4 regions of the Terrabacter sp. P2_E3 genome follow, and region 4 is predicted to be linked to each of the others. Evidence: riboswitches for the same ligand, from Rfam matches in the RefSeq annotation. Region 4 holds a riboswitch; each other region holds the start of a gene.
What was found. Region 4 has a riboswitch for S-adenosylmethionine ahead of AC1DW8_RS01715 (putative leader peptide). Riboswitches for the same ligand answer to the same signal wherever they lie in the genome.
Positions count from the first base shown of each region.

Region 1: it holds a riboswitch for S-adenosylmethionine, as region 4 does, so the genes downstream of both, AC1DW8_RS12535 (aminotransferase class V-fold PLP-dependent enzyme) here and AC1DW8_RS01715 (putative leader peptide) in region 4, are expected to answer to the same signal.
Region 2: it holds a riboswitch for S-adenosylmethionine, as region 4 does, so the genes downstream of both, AC1DW8_RS20095 (bifunctional o-acetylhomoserine/o-acetylserine sulfhydrylase) here and AC1DW8_RS01715 (putative leader peptide) in region 4, are expected to answer to the same signal.
Region 3: it holds a riboswitch for S-adenosylmethionine, as region 4 does, so the genes downstream of both, metX (homoserine O-acetyltransferase MetX) here and AC1DW8_RS01715 (putative leader peptide) in region 4, are expected to answer to the same signal.

Region 1 covers NZ_JBFUEN010000009.1:24,079-28,022, reverse strand. The annotation lists gene AC1DW8_RS12540 (FtsK/SpoIIIE family DNA translocase) at 1-1,799, opposite strand, end outside; SAM riboswitch class IV at 2,001-2,126, shown strand; gene AC1DW8_RS12535 (aminotransferase class V-fold PLP-dependent enzyme) at 2,163-3,560, shown strand; gene AC1DW8_RS12530 (endonuclease/exonuclease/phosphatase family protein) at 3,639-3,944, opposite strand, start outside.
Region 2 covers NZ_JBFUEN010000019.1:24,628-28,571, forward strand. The annotation lists gene AC1DW8_RS20090 (HNH endonuclease signature motif containing protein) at 1-1,286, opposite strand, end outside; SAM riboswitch class IV at 1,726-1,845, shown strand; gene AC1DW8_RS20095 (bifunctional o-acetylhomoserine/o-acetylserine sulfhydrylase) at 1,935-3,251, shown strand; gene AC1DW8_RS20100 (LD-carboxypeptidase) at 3,296-3,944, shown strand, end outside.
Region 3 covers NZ_JBFUEN010000013.1:78,375-82,318, reverse strand. The annotation lists gene AC1DW8_RS17460 (YkvA family protein) at 1-199, shown strand, start outside; gene AC1DW8_RS17455 (DUF4192 family protein) at 361-2,040, shown strand; SAM riboswitch class IV at 2,123-2,237, shown strand; gene metX (homoserine O-acetyltransferase MetX) at 2,253-3,512, shown strand; gene AC1DW8_RS17445 (universal stress protein) at 3,677-3,944, shown strand, end outside.
Region 4 covers NZ_JBFUEN010000001.1:359,893-363,836, reverse strand. The annotation lists gene rpsA (30S ribosomal protein S1) at 1-844, shown strand, start outside; SAM riboswitch class IV at 1,129-1,241, shown strand; gene AC1DW8_RS01715 (putative leader peptide) at 1,275-1,358, shown strand; gene AC1DW8_RS01710 (amino acid ABC transporter permease) at 1,516-2,595, shown strand; gene AC1DW8_RS01705 (amino acid ABC transporter ATP-binding protein) at 2,592-3,353, shown strand; gene AC1DW8_RS01700 (ABC transporter substrate-binding protein) at 3,440-3,944, shown strand, end outside.

The sequences.
Region 1 (3,944 bases), on a different contig from region 4:
CACGCGAGGGCCTCGGCGGCCTTCTTGGGGTTGGTGATGATCGGCGTGATGAGGTGCGGGATGCCTTCGTAGGCCGTCAGCTCGACGCGCTTCGGGTCGACCAGGATCATCCGGACCTCCTCGGGCGTCGAGCGCATGAGGATCGAGGTGATCATCGAGTTGACGAAGCTCGACTTGCCCGATCCGGTGGCGCCCGCGACGAGCAGGTGCGGCATCTTCGCGAGGTTGGCGATGACGTAGGCGCCCTCGACGTCCTTGCCGACACCCATGACCATCGGGTGCTCGTTGGTGCGGGCCGTGTTGCTGCGCAGCACGTCGCCGAGGGACACGTTCTCGCGGTCGAGGTTCGGGATCTCGATGCCGATGGCGGACTTGCCCGGGATGGGGCTGAGGATGCGCACGTCGGCCGAGGCGACGGCATACGCGATGTTCTTGGAGAGCGCGGTGACGCGCTCGACCTTGGTGCCCGAGCCGAGCTCGACCTCGTAGCGCGTGACCGTCGGGCCGCGGGTGAACCCCGTGACGGCGGCGTCGATGTCGAACTGGTCGAAGACGTTGGTCAGCGACTCGACGACGCGGTCGTTGGTCTCGCTGCGCGTCTTGTGCGGCGGCCCCGGCGTCAGCATCGCGTGGTCGGGCAGCTGGTAGGTGATGTCGCCGCCGAGGCTGAGCTGCTCGACGCGAGCCGGCAGGTCGGACATGGGCGGCGGGATGAGCTCGGCCTTGGGGCCGACCTTGCTCGTGTCGGGAGCCCCGAGGGTCTTGGGGTCGGTGGCGTCGATGACCTTCTCGCCGCCCTTCTCGCCGCCGGGACGGGGAGCCAGCAGCCCGGGAGGCGTGGGGCGCTTCTCGCCCGGTCGCAGCTGCGTCGTCGCCTCGTCCTCGAGGGCCTTCTGCGCGGCCTGGCGGAACGCCTCGTCGCCGTCGCGGTCGGCGAGGTCGACGGCCTTGCGGCGCGCGCGCTTCACCGCTGCGGCAGGGGCGTCGAGCGCCTCGTCGGGCTGCTCGTCGACGTGGTCGCGGTCGATGACGAGGGCGCGCAGCTGGCGCAGGCGGGTCGGGATCATGTTGACCGGCGTCGCCGTGATGACGAGCAGGCCGAAGAGCCCGAGCAGGACGAGCAGGACGAGCGCCCCGTAGGTCGAGACGGCCGCCGCGAGCGGGCTCGAGGCGAGGAAGCCGAGGATGCCGCCGGCGGCACGCATGCCGTCGGCGCCGTCGGGCGGGTTGGGGATGCCGTCGGCAAGGTGCGACAGACCGCACGCGGCGAAGGTCAGGGCGATGGTGCCGACGACGACGCGGTTGGTCGCCGCGTCGTCCTGGGGAGCGCGAAGCATGCGCAGGCCGAGGGCGAGCAGCACGAGCGGGACGGCGTAGGCGACGCGGCCGAAGGTGCCGGCGAAGACGGCGTGCACCACCTGGCCGAAGGTGCCGGAGACGCCCCACCACTCACGCGCGGCGACGACCACGGCGAGCGCGATGAGCGCGAAGCCGATGCCGTCGCGGCGGTGCTCCGGCTCGAGGTCGGCGGCGCTGTGCCCGACGCGGCGCACCGCTCCCCCGGCCATGTGCGAGACGCCCATCCAGGTGTTGCGCATCGCGCCGAACGGGAAGGGGAGGCCTCCGCCCCGCGTCTTGGACGCGGTCTTGGCGGCGGGCTTGCGGGCCGCGGGCTTGCGCTGCGCGGGCCGGCCGCCCCGGGCTGCGGGAGGGCGTGACGAGGCGCTGCCCGCGGACCCCTTGGCGCGGGTGGCCGCGGCGGAGCTCGAGCGCTGGCTGGTGGACGGACGTGACGCCATGCTCGCACCGTACGTCAACGCACCGCTGAACTCACGCGTCACACGCGCAACAGGGCTGACCAGTCGGACGCGGCTGCCGTATGCCGTGGGCGCGCCCGCCACCGTCCCGCGAGGTCCCCGGCGGGGTCGGCGTCTCAGATCGCGACACCCGGGGACCGACCGGTGGACAGCCGGTGACCGACCCCTTTATCGTCGTGCGCAGGTCATGAGTGCCAGTGACAAGCCCCGGCTCGCTGGCCAGCAACCCTCCTCCGCGGTGGGGTGCTCCGGGTGACGACCAGGCCACCCTCGGTCTGAACGTGTGATCGAGGTCGGCAAGCGCGGACCTGCACCGGGTGGGTCCCATGACCCAGGAGCACTCCCATGTCGGTCCTTCCCTCGACGCACCCAGCGGCCTCCCTCTGTGGCGGCTCCCCCGCACCCGTCGTGCGCACCCGCGCCCTGCACGTCGTGCCCGAGGCGCGCACCCTGCCCACCGTCGTCGGCGCGGGACTGCGCGTGCCCACGCTCCACGGCGACACGGCATACGCCAACCTCGACCACGCGGCCTCGACGCCGGCGCTCGAGACGGTCCAGGCGGCCGTCGACCGCGCCCTCGAGACCTATTCCTCCGTGCACCGCGGCGCCGGGTTCGCCTCGCGGCTGACGAGCGCGTGGTACGAGCAGGCCCGCGCCGAGGTCGCCGCCTTCGTCGGCGCGCGTGAGGGCGACTCCGTCATCTTCACCCGGACGACGACCGACTCGTGGGCCCTGCTGAGCAAGGCGCTGCCGAGCCGCACGACGGTCTTCGTCTTCGGCACCGAGCACCACTCGACCCTGCTGCCCTGGGGCCGCTTCCGCACCGTGCGCCTCCCCGTCCCGCAGACCGTCGAGGACGCGCACGCCCTGCTCGAGGAGGCGCTGACCGACCACCCGTCGCGCCACCGCCTCGTCGTCGTCGCGGCCGCCTCGAACGTGACGGGAGAGGTCTGGCCGGTCGAGCGCTTCGCCACCCTGGCGCACGAGCACGGCGCCCGGATCGCCGTCGACGCGGCCCAGCTCTCGGCGCACCGCACCATCGACCTCGCCGCGTGGGACGCCGACTACGTCGCGTTCTCGGGGCACAAGACGTACGCCCCCTACGGCGCGGGCGTCCTCGCCGGGCGCTCCGACTGGCTCGACGCCGGCAACCCCTACCTGCTCGGTGGCGGCGCGACGCGCTCGGTGACCGAGGACGGCACCACGTGGGCGACCGGGCCGGCGCGCCACGAGGGCGGCAGCCCCAACGTCATCGGAGCCATCGCCCTCGCCGCGGCCTGCTCGACGATCAGCCGGCACCGCGACGCCATCGAGGAGCACGAGACCCGCCTCCTCGAGCGGCTCCGCGCCGGACTCGACGACGTCGCGGGCGTCGAGGTCCTGTCGATCTTCGGTGACGACAGCGACCGGGTCGGCGTCGTCGCCTTCACCATCGACGGCTGGGACTCCTCGCTCGTGTCGCAGGTCCTCTCCGTCGAGCACGGCATCGGCGTGCGGGACGGCAAGTTCTGCGCCCACCTGCTCGTCGACGAGCTCCTCGAGGACCCGTGGGGCGAGCGTTCCGCCACCGCGGTCCGCGCCAGCATCGGCCTCGGCAGCACGCTCGAGGGCGTCGAGCGGCTCCTCGCCGCCGTCGCGCGGCTCGTCGAGCAGGGCACCGACGCGGAGTGGTCGCTCACGGAGACCGGATGGGCGCTCGAGGGCACCGACCCGCGCGACGTCGAGGTCGAGCGACCCTGGTGACCGCGGACGTACGCCGCTGAGCGGGTCCGTGCCCGAGCGCGGGCGCGCGGTCGGTGCGCTCGAACGCTCAGGGTCGGGTCAGCGCGCCGGCAGGGCGTAGCTCGCCCAGACCGCGGCGTGGTCGGCGCGATTGAGAGCCACCTGCCCGGCCTCGACGACCGTGAGGCCGCGGCTCAACAGGTGGTCGAGCTGGACGAAGGCCGGAAGCCGGTTGCCCGCGAAGGGCCAGGTGCGCACCCACCCCTGCCCGTCGGTGCGCTGCGCGTCGTCGAGGCCCGCGGCGAGGTCGCGGAAGCCGGGGTGGCCGAAGCCGGCGTTGAAGTCGCCGGCCATGACGAGGAGCTCGTCGCCGTCGAGACGCTGCTTCCACGACTGGAGCGCCCG
Region 2 (3,944 bases), on a different contig from region 4:
TTGAGGTTGTGGTGGAGGCGGTGTTTGGCGTGGAGGTTGCCGACGCGGGTGGGTCCGGTGGGCCAGGGGGTCTCGTGGTCGAGGTCGCAGCGGGTGGCCGGGACGTGGCAGTCGGGTCCGCGGCAGACCCCGTCGACAGCCTGGACGTGCTCGACCATGGCGCGCGTCGGGCGGTAGCTGCGGGTCGGGCGGGACAGGGCGCGGCCGGTGGGCAGGTCGACGGGCAGGGTGGCCCAGACGGATCCGGGGCGGGTGATGATCTCGCGGGCGTGGGTGGCGGTGACCCAGCCGTGGCCGGGGACCTCGCAGGCGGTGTCGGCCTCGCCGGTGGCGACCTCGAACGGCACGACGATCCACGCCAGCGCCGCCGCCTCACCCGGGATGGTCCCGGGCATGGCTCCGGATGCCGTGCTGGACGCGGTTCCGGACGCGGTTCGGGACGCCTCCCGGGGCGCCGGGTCGACGGCGTTCCCGGATGCTGCGCCCAGTGCCGCATCGACGGCGGGTCCGGGCGCGGCAGGGAGTGCTGCCCCGGGGTGGCCCGGTCGGTGCAGCAGGGCGTCGGTGGCGAGGTCGGCGCGGAGCTGGTCGAGGCTGCGGGCATCGCCCGCGCCGCGCAGCCCCCGGGCGGTGGTGTCGAGGCGGTCCATGACGGCAGCGACGCTCGCGGCGTCGGTGGTCACGGTCAGCCAGCCCATCCCGTCGTCGGTGAGCCGGCCGAACACCCCGCGCCGGGCCCTGGCGTGCGCGTGCCGTTCCTGGGCGCCGCGGGCATCGACCGACGCGACCGCCCGTCGCAGGCGGGCGGTGAAGGTGCGTTGCGGGACTGGCTGCCCGTCCCGGGACGGGGCGAGCACCGCCTGCGCGACCGACGTGACGTCCGCGTCCGGGAGCTGGGCGGTGTCGGAGACGACCTGCAGCGCCCGGTGCAGCGACAGCCGACCGGCGCGCAGCGCACCGAGGACGACCCGGTGCCGGCGGGGTTCGGTGGCCAGCGCCAGCCGGCGGGCGACCTCCCCGGCGCCGACCCCGGTCGCGAGGGCGATCTCCTCGGTGACGACCCGCTCGGGCGAGACCCGCGCGGACACCCGGGCGACGGCCCCGRCCGGGAGGGCGTCGACCTGTTGGGCCTCGATGCCGGCCAGCGCGCCGTACGCGGCGAGCAGGTCGGCCTCGAGGCGCGCCTTGGCGACCTCGAGCGCCTCGATCTCGGCCAGCACCCGCTCCCCGGCCCGCGCCAACCCCTCCAACGCCACCGCTGCAGCCGCGCGCTCACCGGCCGTCACCCGGGCAGCATCACCGGTGCGCCCCTTTCCGCAGGCCACCGCAGCACCCGGAACAGAGGCGAGTGCGGCATCGGCGCGCCAGCGCTCCAGCACCGGTCCCAGCGACCGGGACAGCCGGCCACGGTCGCCCGTCCACGCCACTCGCAGAGTCGTCCAGCACCCACCCCCCGGCACACCGGAGGACTCCACCGGTGACGGCGTGTACGGCACGGTGAGCCTCCTCTCGGTGATCCTTCGATGCATCAAGCAGAACAGGTGTTCGAACGACTTTCAAGAGGTGGACGATCCCCTGTGGACAACGAACCGCTCTGCCCTGCAAGCCATCCCGTCTGATTCGACCCGGCCCTACGCCGGTCTGAGGCCCTCGTCGGAAAGGGCCCGTCCACGATGAGGACACGCCCTCCCACGTGGCGGACACGCATACGTACACTCGCCGGTAGGTCATGAGCGCCAGCGACAAGCCCCGGCTCGCTGGCCGGCAACCCTCCAACCGCGGTGGGGTGCCCCGGGTGAAGACCTGGCCCGTCGACGCCACCCGGCGCTCGGGCAAGCGCGGAGAGCCTCTCTCCCGCACCGACCCGTCGGTGCACGGGGCCCGGTGACACGGGACCCGGTCAGCGACACGACCCAGGAAGAGCAGGACGACCGATGACCGAGCCCAACTGGTCCTTCGAGACCAAGCAGATCCACGCCGGCCAGGCCCCCGACAGTGCCACGGGGGCCCGCGCGCTGCCGATCTACCAGACGACGAGCTACGTCTTCAACGACACCGACCACGCCGCGAACCTCTTCGGGCTCAAGGAGTTCGGCAACATCTACACCCGTCTGATGAACCCGACGACCGACGTCGTCGAGCAGCGGATCGCGGCACTCGAGGGGGGCGTCGGCGCCCTCCTCGTGGCCTCGGGCCAGGCCGCCGAGACGCTCGCCGTGCTCAACATCGCCGAGGCGGGCGACCACGTCGTCGTCTCCCCCAGCCTCTACGGCGGGACGTTCAACCTCTTCAAGCACACGCTGCCGAAGTTCGGCATCGAGGTCGGCTTCGTCGAGGACCCGACGTCGATCGACTCGTGGCGCGCGGCGATCCGCCCCAACACCAAGCTCCTCTTCGGCGAGACCATCGCCAACCCCAAGAGCGAGATCCTCGACATCGAGGCCGTCGCGGCCCTCGCGCACGAGCACGGCGTGCCGCTCGTCGTCGACAACACCCTCGCGACGCCCTACCTCATCCGCCCGATCGAGTGGGGCGCCGACATCGTCGTTCACTCGGCGACGAAGTACCTCGGCGGTCACGGCACCTCGATCGCCGGCGTCATCGTCGACGCCGGCAACTTCGACTTCGGCGCCGACCCGGAGAAGTTCCCCAACTACAACACGCCCGAGGAGAGCTACCACGGGCTCGTCTTCGCCCGCGACCTCGGCGTCGGCAGCCCGCTCGGCGCCAACCTCGCCTTCATCCTCAAGGCCCGCGTCCAGCTGCTGCGCGACCTCGGCCCGGCCGCGTCGCCCTTCAACGCGTTCCTCATCGCCCAGGGCATCGAGACGCTGTCGCTGCGCATCGAGCGCCACCTCGAGAACGCCCACCAGGTCGCTGCCTTTCTCCAGGGTCACGACCAGGTCGAGAAGGTCGTGTGGGCGTCCTTGCCGGACAGCCCGTTCCACGCTCTCGCGGAGAAGTACACGCCGCGTGGCGCCGGCGCCGTGCTCTCGTTCGAGATCGCCGGTGGCCTCGAGGCGGGCAAGAAGTTCGTCGAGGCGCTGACCCTGCACAGCCACGTCGCGAACATCGGCGACGTCCGCTCGCTCGTCATCCACCCGGCCTCGACGACGCACTCCCAGGGCCCCGACGAGGACCGCCTCGCTGCCGGCGTGACGCCGGGCCTCGTGCGCCTCTCGGTCGGCATCGAGCACATCGACGACATCGTCGCCGACCTCGAGCAGGGCTTCACGGCCGCCAAGGCCTGACGCCACCGACCGACCCGCCCGAAACCGGGCTGAAGCGGATCGGCATGGCTGGCACGATGGCAGCCATGCCGATCCGCTACCCCGCCCCACTGCGCCCCGGCGACCGGATCGGCGTGACCTCGCCGAGCTCCGGCGTCTCCGACGAGCTCTGGCGACGGTTCGCGTATGCCGTCCAGTGCCTCCGCGACCGTGGCTTCGACGTCGTCGTGGGTGAGCTCAACCACGCGCCGAGCCACGTGAGCGGGCCTCGCGAGGCCCGCGCGGCCGAGCTCATGGAGATGCTCCTCGACGCGAGCATCCGGGCGGTCGTCCCGCCGTGGGGCGGCGAGACGGGCATCGACCTGCTCGACCTGCTCGATCTCGATGCGGTCGCCGCTGCCGAGCCGACGTGGTGCGTCGGCTTCTCCGACACCTCGACGTGGCTGACCCCCCTCACCCTCACGACCGGCATCGCGACGATCCACGGGCAGAACCTCATGGACACCCCGTATGCCGTGCCGGACGGCATACTCCACTGGGTCGACGTGGCGGGCGCCGCGGCCGGGGACGAGCTGCGGCAGCACTCCCCCGGGCGGCACCGTGCCGGCGGCTGGGACGACTACGCCGGCAACCCGACGGTGTCCGAGATGACCCTCGAGGGCCGAGGGACGTGGACCCGCATCGATCCGGGCCACGAGGACGCACCCGTCACGT
Region 3 (3,944 bases), on a different contig from region 4:
CGGACTGCGCCGCGACCGTGACAGCACCGGGGCTGCTGCACCCCGCCGCATCGTCAGCCGCGTCACGCGTGTCAGGGGCAGGTCCGCCAGCAGTGACCCCGGGCGGGGTCGGGACGACCGGGCGCGACTTCCGGAAGGGACGCGCCAGGCCGCGACCGACTACGTCCTCGAGTCGGTGCGCAAGCGCCTCGAGCGCTGAGCCCAGCGCACTCGGCGACACGGCGTACTGCTGCGCCGTGCTGCGTGCGGTGAACCCGGCCGCTGGGTCCGCGATCCACACCCCCTGACACGAAAGGCACTCGGTCCACAGGAGCCGATCGGGGTCTGCCGGTCCCCGGTGCGTGCCGCGAGGCTCGGGACATGCCGAAGATCTCACTGTCCGGGCCGGCCGAGCTGCTGACCATCATCCCCTTCCACCTGGGCTTCCAGCCGGAGCGCAGTGTCGTCGTGGTGTGCTTCCACGGCAAGCGGCTCGGGCTCGTCGCGCGGCTCGATCTCGTCGACGAGACCCTGGCCGCCGAGGCCGCCGCCCAGACGGTGCCGACCCTGCTCCAGGGTTCCCCGTCGTCGGTGGCCCTCGTGGGTTTCGAGCAGGTGCGCGACGAGTCGCTGGCCCTGCTCGAGGCGCTCGCCACGGGCGTCGAGGACCACCGGGTCGTCGTCCGGGAGCGACTCGCGGTCCTCGAGGGGCGCTGGCGCTCGGTCGGGTGCGACTGCTGCCCCTCGGAGGGCTGGCTCCTCCCGGAGCAGGCGGACGTGCCGGCCGTCGCGAGCTACGTGGCGCTCGGGCACTCCGTCCTGGCGGACCGAGAGGGGTTGGCGAGGCTCGTCGAGCCGCTCGCCCCCACGGAGCCCCGGCACGACCTCGCTGCCGCCGCGATCGACGACTGGCAGCGCCGCTATGTGGCAGCCGGTGGCTCCCTCAGCAGGACGCCGGCCCGGGCGAGCCGGACGGACCGGAAGCCCGCCCGGGGTCGGCGCCGTCGACCCACAGGACGGGGGCGCCGACCCGGCGCGGCGCTCGGGGTCCTCGACGGCGGCGACCCGACGGCTCGCCAGTTCCTCGTCCACGACTCCCTCGTGGCCTGGGGAGGGGTGCTGCACGGCGAGATCGAGGGGTACGGCGTCGAGCACTGGCTCCCGTCCCTCGTAGGTCCGCTCCGTGACCCGCGCTTCCATGACGCCCTGGTGGCGTGGCTCTGCCCCGGGATGGCCTCGGCCGACTTCCTGTCCGACGACCTCGCAGCCCTCCTCGGGGTGCTGCTCGGTCCAGACCTCCGGCTCGCCCCGGCTGCGGGCGATCACGAGACGGCCGGCGTCCGGACACCCGACGGCGCCGAGCCCGGTCGCTCCCCGGGATCGGGTGCGGACCCGGGCGACCCCGACACCGCGGCGGGGTCGGGGACGCCCGTGCAGGAACGCCTCGAGGAGGGCGACTCCGACGCGCTCCGAGCGCTGTTGCAGCTGCTGGCTGCGGGGCCGCCGTCGTCGGACCGGCACGACGACGACACCGACGACGAGGACCCCGGCGACGACAACAACGACAGCGACGAGGACGACCACGAGGACGACCACGAGGACGACTACGAGGACGATGGCGAGCCGCCGCGCGACGTCTTCGAGGCACGACGGGTGCTGGACGAGCTGGACGCCATGGGGACCGTCGCGGCGCTCGAAGCGTCGGTTGACCGGGACGGACCGCGCTCGCTCGACCTTCGGGCCGGCCTCGCCGCAGCGCCCGACGCGGCTCCCGAGTCGTGGCTCGGTGACGGCACCGACCCGAGCGGCTGGGAGGAGTGGGACGAGGCTGCGACGCCACGACTCGTCCTGTCCCGCCTCGAGCAGGTCTGCCGACTCACGCCGGCGGATCATGCGGTTCCCGTCCTGTCCCTCTTCGCCTCGATGGCGTGGTGGTGCGGCGACGGTGCGCGGGCCGGGGTCGCGGTCGACCGTGCGCTCGAGCTGGAGCCCGAGGACGGGCTGGGGCGGCTGCTGCGGCACGCCCTCGACGTCGGCCTCCGGCCACGGGAGTGCGCCTGAGCGTCTCCGGCGGCGGCGCCGTCCGTCCATGTCGTGGAACGGCGCGCGGCCTCTCCGCGAGGCCTCGCGTATGGTTGGAGCAGGTCATGAGTACCAGCGACAAGCCCCGGCTCGCTGGTCGGCAACCCTCCTTCGCGGTGGGGTGCCCCGGGTGAAGACCAGGCCGCCCCGTCCCCGGGTGCGTGCAAGCGCGAGGACCGAGGAGTACCCCGATGACCGTCACCCACCGGACGCAGAGCACCCGTCGCCGTGCGCGGCCCGGGACCGCTGGCACCGGCCAGACCGGCGACTCGGCGACGAGGGACCGTGCGGCGACGAGCCACGTCGACCCGACGGCACCGGAGCCCCGCCGGCCCGACGGCGCCTGGCGTGACGGCGACCCGGTCGGGCGGCGGCAGTTCGCCCACGTCGGTGACATCGAGCTCGAGCGCGGGGGAGTGCTGCCCGACGTCCGCATCGCCTACGAGACGTGGGGCCGGCTCAACGAGGCCGGCGACAACGTCATCCTCGTCGAGCACGCACTGACCGGCGACAGCCACGTCCTCGGTGAGGCCGGCGACGGACACGCCTCGCCCGGCTGGTGGAACGCCCTCATCGGGCCCGGTGGACCGGTCGACCCCAAGCGGTGGTTCGTCATCGCGTCCAACGTCCTCGGCGGGTGCCAGGGCAGCACCGGCCCCGCGAGCCCCGCGCCCGACGGTCGACCCTGGGGCAGCCGTTTCCCCTACGTCACGGTCCGCGACCAGGTCGCCGTCGAGCGACGCCTCCTCGACGGGCTCGGCATCCGCCGCCTCGCGGCCGTCGTCGGCGGCTCGATGGGTGGGATGCGTGCGGTGGAGTGGGCCGTGACGCACCCCGACGACGTCGACCGCTGCATCGTGCTCGCGTCGACGGCGTACGCGACCGCCGACCAGATCGCCTGGTGCCAGCCGCAGCTGCTGGCGATCCGCAACGACCCAGACTATGCGGGTGGCGACTACTACGAGGGCCACGCGCGACCCGACACCGGCCTGGGCCTGGCTCGCCGCATCGCCCACATCACGTACCGCACGGAGACCGAGCTCGGCACCCGCTTCGGACGCGAGGCCCAGCTCGGTGAGGACCCGCTGCGCGCCGGAGACCGCGGCCGGTTCGCCGTCGAGTCCTACCTCGACCACCACGCGGGCAAGCTGGCCAGGCGCTTCGACGCCAACTCCTACGTCGTGCTGACCGAGGCGATGAACTCGCACGACGTCGGGCGCGACCGCGGGGGGCTCGAGGCCGCCCTCGAGCGTGTCCGCGCCGAGTGCACCATCGTCTCGGTCGACACCGACCGCCTCTACCCGCCCCGGCTCTCCGACGAGCTGCACGCCGCCCTGCCGGGGTCCCGACGCGCACACATCACCTCGGAGTTCGGGCACGACGGCTTCCTCATCGAGGAGGACCAGGTGGGTCGCATCGTACGGGACGCGCTCGAACGACTCCGCGACTGAACCCATCTGCGCGCCGGGGCGGTTCGCCGACAGGCGGTGCTGTCGCACGCTCGTCGTCCGCGTCGCCGACGCCGCGGTGAGACTTCGCGCGGGACGCGCCGGACGCCTCGTAATCGGGTACGGTGCGAGCACTGGTTGTTTCCGTCCCAAGGAGGTCCGGGAAAGTGGCCATCGTCGTTGGTTATGTCGCCACCAAGGAAGGTCGCGCGGCGCTCAAGCGAGCCGCCGAGGAGTGCGTCCTGCGTGGAGCGAAGCTCGTCGTCATCAGCTCCCACCGGGGCGGCAAGGACTTCGACGCGAACGAGGCCAGCCAGTTCGAGAGCGAGCTCGCCCGGGTGCAGACGCTGCTCGAGGAGAAGGGCCTGGAGCACGAGGTGCGCCAGCTCGTCCGGGGCAACGACCCCGCCGAGGACCTCATCTCCGTCGCCGAGG
Region 4 (3,944 bases):
CTTCGGTGCGTTCGTGGACCTCGGCGGCGTCGACGGTCTCGTCCACGTCTCGGAGCTGTCGTGGAAGCACATCGACCACCCGTCCGAGGTCGTCGAGGTCGGCACCGAGGTCACCGTCGAGGTGCTCGACGTCGACATGGACCGTGAGCGTGTCTCCCTGTCGCTGAAGGCGACGCAGGAGGACCCGTGGCAGCACTTCGCTCGCACGCACGCCATCGGCCAGGTCGTCCCCGGCAAGGTCACCAAGCTCGTCCCCTTCGGTGCGTTCGTGCGCGTCGAGGACGGCATCGAGGGCCTCGTCCACATCTCCGAGCTGGCCGAGCGCCACGTGGAGCTGCCGGAGCAGGTCGTCAACGTCGGCGACGAGATCTTCGTCAAGGTCATCGACATCGACCTCGAGCGTCGTCGCATCTCGCTGTCGCTCAAGCAGGCCAACGACCAGGCCGTCGCGGCGTCGGAGTTCGACCCGACCCTCTACGGCATGGCCGCCGAGTACGACGAGCAGGGCAACTACAAGTACCCCGAGGGCTTCGACCCGGAGACGAACGAGTGGCTCGAGGGCTTCGACGCCCAGCGCGAGAAGTGGGAGCGTCAGTACGCCGACGCCCACGCTCGCTGGGAGGCCCACAAGGCCCAGGTCGACGCCGCGACGAAGGCCGACGCCGAGGCTGCGGCCAACGCCGGCTCCGCGACGTCGTACTCGTCCGCGACCGGTGACGTCGCCGAGGCCGGCGACGCCGACCGCAGCGAGCGCGCCCCGCGCAACGCCCCGGCCCCGGTCGAGGGCACGCTGGCTTCGGACGAGGCGCTTGCTGCGCTTCGTGAGAAGCTGACGGGCAACTGACGCCAGTCACTGCTTGGAGCGACACGCTCTGAAAGAGCCCCGGACCCTGTGGGTCCGGGGCTCTTTCGTGTCCGCTGTCTCAGGATGCAAGAAGGCTTCAGGTTTATTTCCGACTGAATTACTAGGAATTGATTGGCCGAAGCATCGCGGTGATCACACGAATGATGTTGTGGCACATGGCAATTCGCTCGACAGGCGGTGCGGGGTAGAAGCCCCAAGCAGGGGAGAATGCGCCCATATCGGCGATTGACGGGGCGTCGGCGGGCTTCGTAGTGTCATCGACAGGTCAAGAGTTCCAGTGCCAAGCCCCGGCTCGCTGGACAGCAACCCTCCACCGCGGCGGGGTGCTCCGGGTGAGGACCAGGCCGTCGCCAGCAGGCGACGGCAAGCGCGGACTCGAAGTGGTCGGGTCCAGGACCGAGGAGCCGACATGGCGCGCACGACGAGCACCCACCTCGTGCTCCGCCGCCACGTCGACCTGCTCCGCGTGTCCAGCGCGCTCTGTCGTCCCTGACGACGTCCTGGCCGCCGAGACCTCGGCCGGCCGGTCGGCGCCCGGCCCAACGGTGACCCCGGGGGGCCCGGACGCCAGCACGCACCCACGCGGCCGCCGCCGCTCCCCGCCACCCGTTCGGTGACGGGTGCCCGAGCCATCCCTCCAGGAGCCTCACGTGCCATCCCTCTCCACGGTCCGGCGCTCAGCGCCGCCGACCACCACATCGTCATCGTCGTCCTCGCCGCCTTCGCCGGCCGAGCCCACGGCGGGAGCGTCGACGTCCGCCCTCTCGGCCGCCCCGGCGCGGGCAACCCACTCGGTCCCGCCGTCCGGAGGCGGGCCGGTCCTCACCGTCGTCCCGCGCCGCAACCCGTGGACGTGGGTCGGCGTCGCCGGCGTCGGCCTGCTCCTGGCGATGTTCGTCAACGGCCTCGTCACCAACCCCGGCTGGGACTGGGCGACCTTCGGTCGCTACTTCGCCACCGAGACCGTCATCCGGGCTCTCGGCACGACGATCCAGCTCACCGTCCTCGGGACCGTGGCCGGCTTCGCCCTGGGGCTCGTCCTCGCGGCCATGCGACTGTCGTCCAACGCGTTCCTGCGGACCGTCGCGTGGGCCTACATCTGGGCGTTCCGGTCGATCCCGCTCATCGTCCAGCTGCTCTTCTGGTTCAACATCGCCTACCTCTACCAGACGATCAGCGTCGGGCTGCCGTTCGGGCCGTCCTTCGGCAGCGTCGAGACCAACGACCTCTTCGGGGCCCTCGGCGCCGCGGTGCTCGGGCTCGCCCTGCACCAGGCGGCCTACGCGGCCGAGATCATCCGCGGCGGCATCCTCTCCGTCGACGAGGGGCAACGCGAGGCGGCCTCGGCGCTCGGCATCCCGCGGCGCCGCCAGTTCGCGAGGATCGTCCTGCCGCAGGCGATGCGCTCGATCCTGCCCAACGCCGCCAACGAGGTGATCAGCCTCTTCAAGGGCACCTCGATCGTCTCCGTGCTCGCGATCCCGGAGCTCTTCTACCAGGTGCAGGTGATCTACGGCCGCAACTCCCGGGTCGTGCCGCTGCTCCTCGTGGCGACGGTCTGGTACATCATCCTCACGACGCTCCTGTCGATCGGGCAGTACTACGTCGAGCGGCACTTCGCCCGAGGCAGCGCCCGGTCGCTGCCGCCCACACCGCTCCAGCGGCTCCGGGCCCGGTGGGCCGGCATCGCGACCCAGGCAGCGCGTCGTCCCGAGGAGGTCGCCCGATGACCGCCGCCGTCGACCTCCGCGGCGTCACGAAGTCGTTCGGGGCCCACCGGGTGCTCGACGACGTCGACCTCGAGCTGGCGGAGGGCACCGTCACGGTCGTCCTCGGACCGTCGGGGTCGGGCAAGTCCACGCTGCTGCGCACCATCAACCACCTGGAGAAGATCGACCGGGGTCAGGTGCGCGTCAACGGGACGCTCATCGGCTACCGGCAGGTGGGTGACCGCCTCCACGAGCTGCCCGAGCGCGACATCCTGCGCCAGCGCAGCCGCATCGGCTTCGTCTTCCAGCAGTTCAACCTCTTCCCGCACCTCACCGTCCTCGAGAACGTCGTCGAGGCGCCGGTGTCGGCGCAGCGCCGCAAGCGCTCCGAGGTCGAGGTCGAGGCCAGGGCGCTGCTGGAGCGAGTCGGTCTGGCGGACAAGGCGGCTGCCTACCCACGTCAGCTCTCCGGTGGTCAGCAGCAGCGGGTCGCCATCGCCCGAGCCCTCGCGCTCCAGCCCGACGTCATCCTCTTCGACGAGCCGACGTCGGCTCTCGACCCGGAGCTCGTCGGCGAGGTCCTCGCCGTCATCAAGGAGCTCGCCCGCGACGGGGCCACTCTCGTCGTCGTCACGCACGAGGTCGGCTTCGCCCGCGAGGTCGCCGACACCGTCGTCTTCCTCGACGGCGGCCGCGTCGTCGAGCAGGGACCGCCCGAGCAGGTCATCGACCACCCTGCCCACGAACGCACGCGAGCCTTCCTCGACCGCGTCCTCTGACCGCACGCCACCACCCCACCCCCAACCCCTCCGGCCGTACCGGCCACCCATGACTCGCACCCCCCCGGGTGCCGAGAGGAGTCCTCATGCCCGCACGTCCCCACCCCGTCCACCGCCCGACGACGTATGCCGTCACGGTCGTCGCCGTCGCCGCCGCGGTCGCGCTCAGCGCCTGCTCCGGAGCCGCCGAGGCCAGCTCGGGCGCGGCGGCCGGCTCGATCGCGCCGGCGGGCCCGGCCGTCAACACCTCGCCGGACCAGAAGCGCATCACCGCCACCACGGACGAGAAGGCCGCGGCCCTGCTGCCCGCCGCCATCCGAGAGCGGGGCACGATCACGGCCGCCAACGCCGGGGCGGGTGGCGGCACGCCCCCGCTCGTCTTCACCGCCGACGACGACAAGACCGTCATCGGCGTCGAGGTCGACCTCGCGCACCTCTTCGCCGACAAGCTCGGCCTCGAGGTCGAGACGCCGGCGACGAGCTGGGAGAACGTCTTCCTCGGGATCGACTCGGGGCGCTACGACGTCGCCCTGACCAACGTCACGGTCACGGAGGAGCGCAAGGAGAAGTACGACTTCGCGACGTACCGCA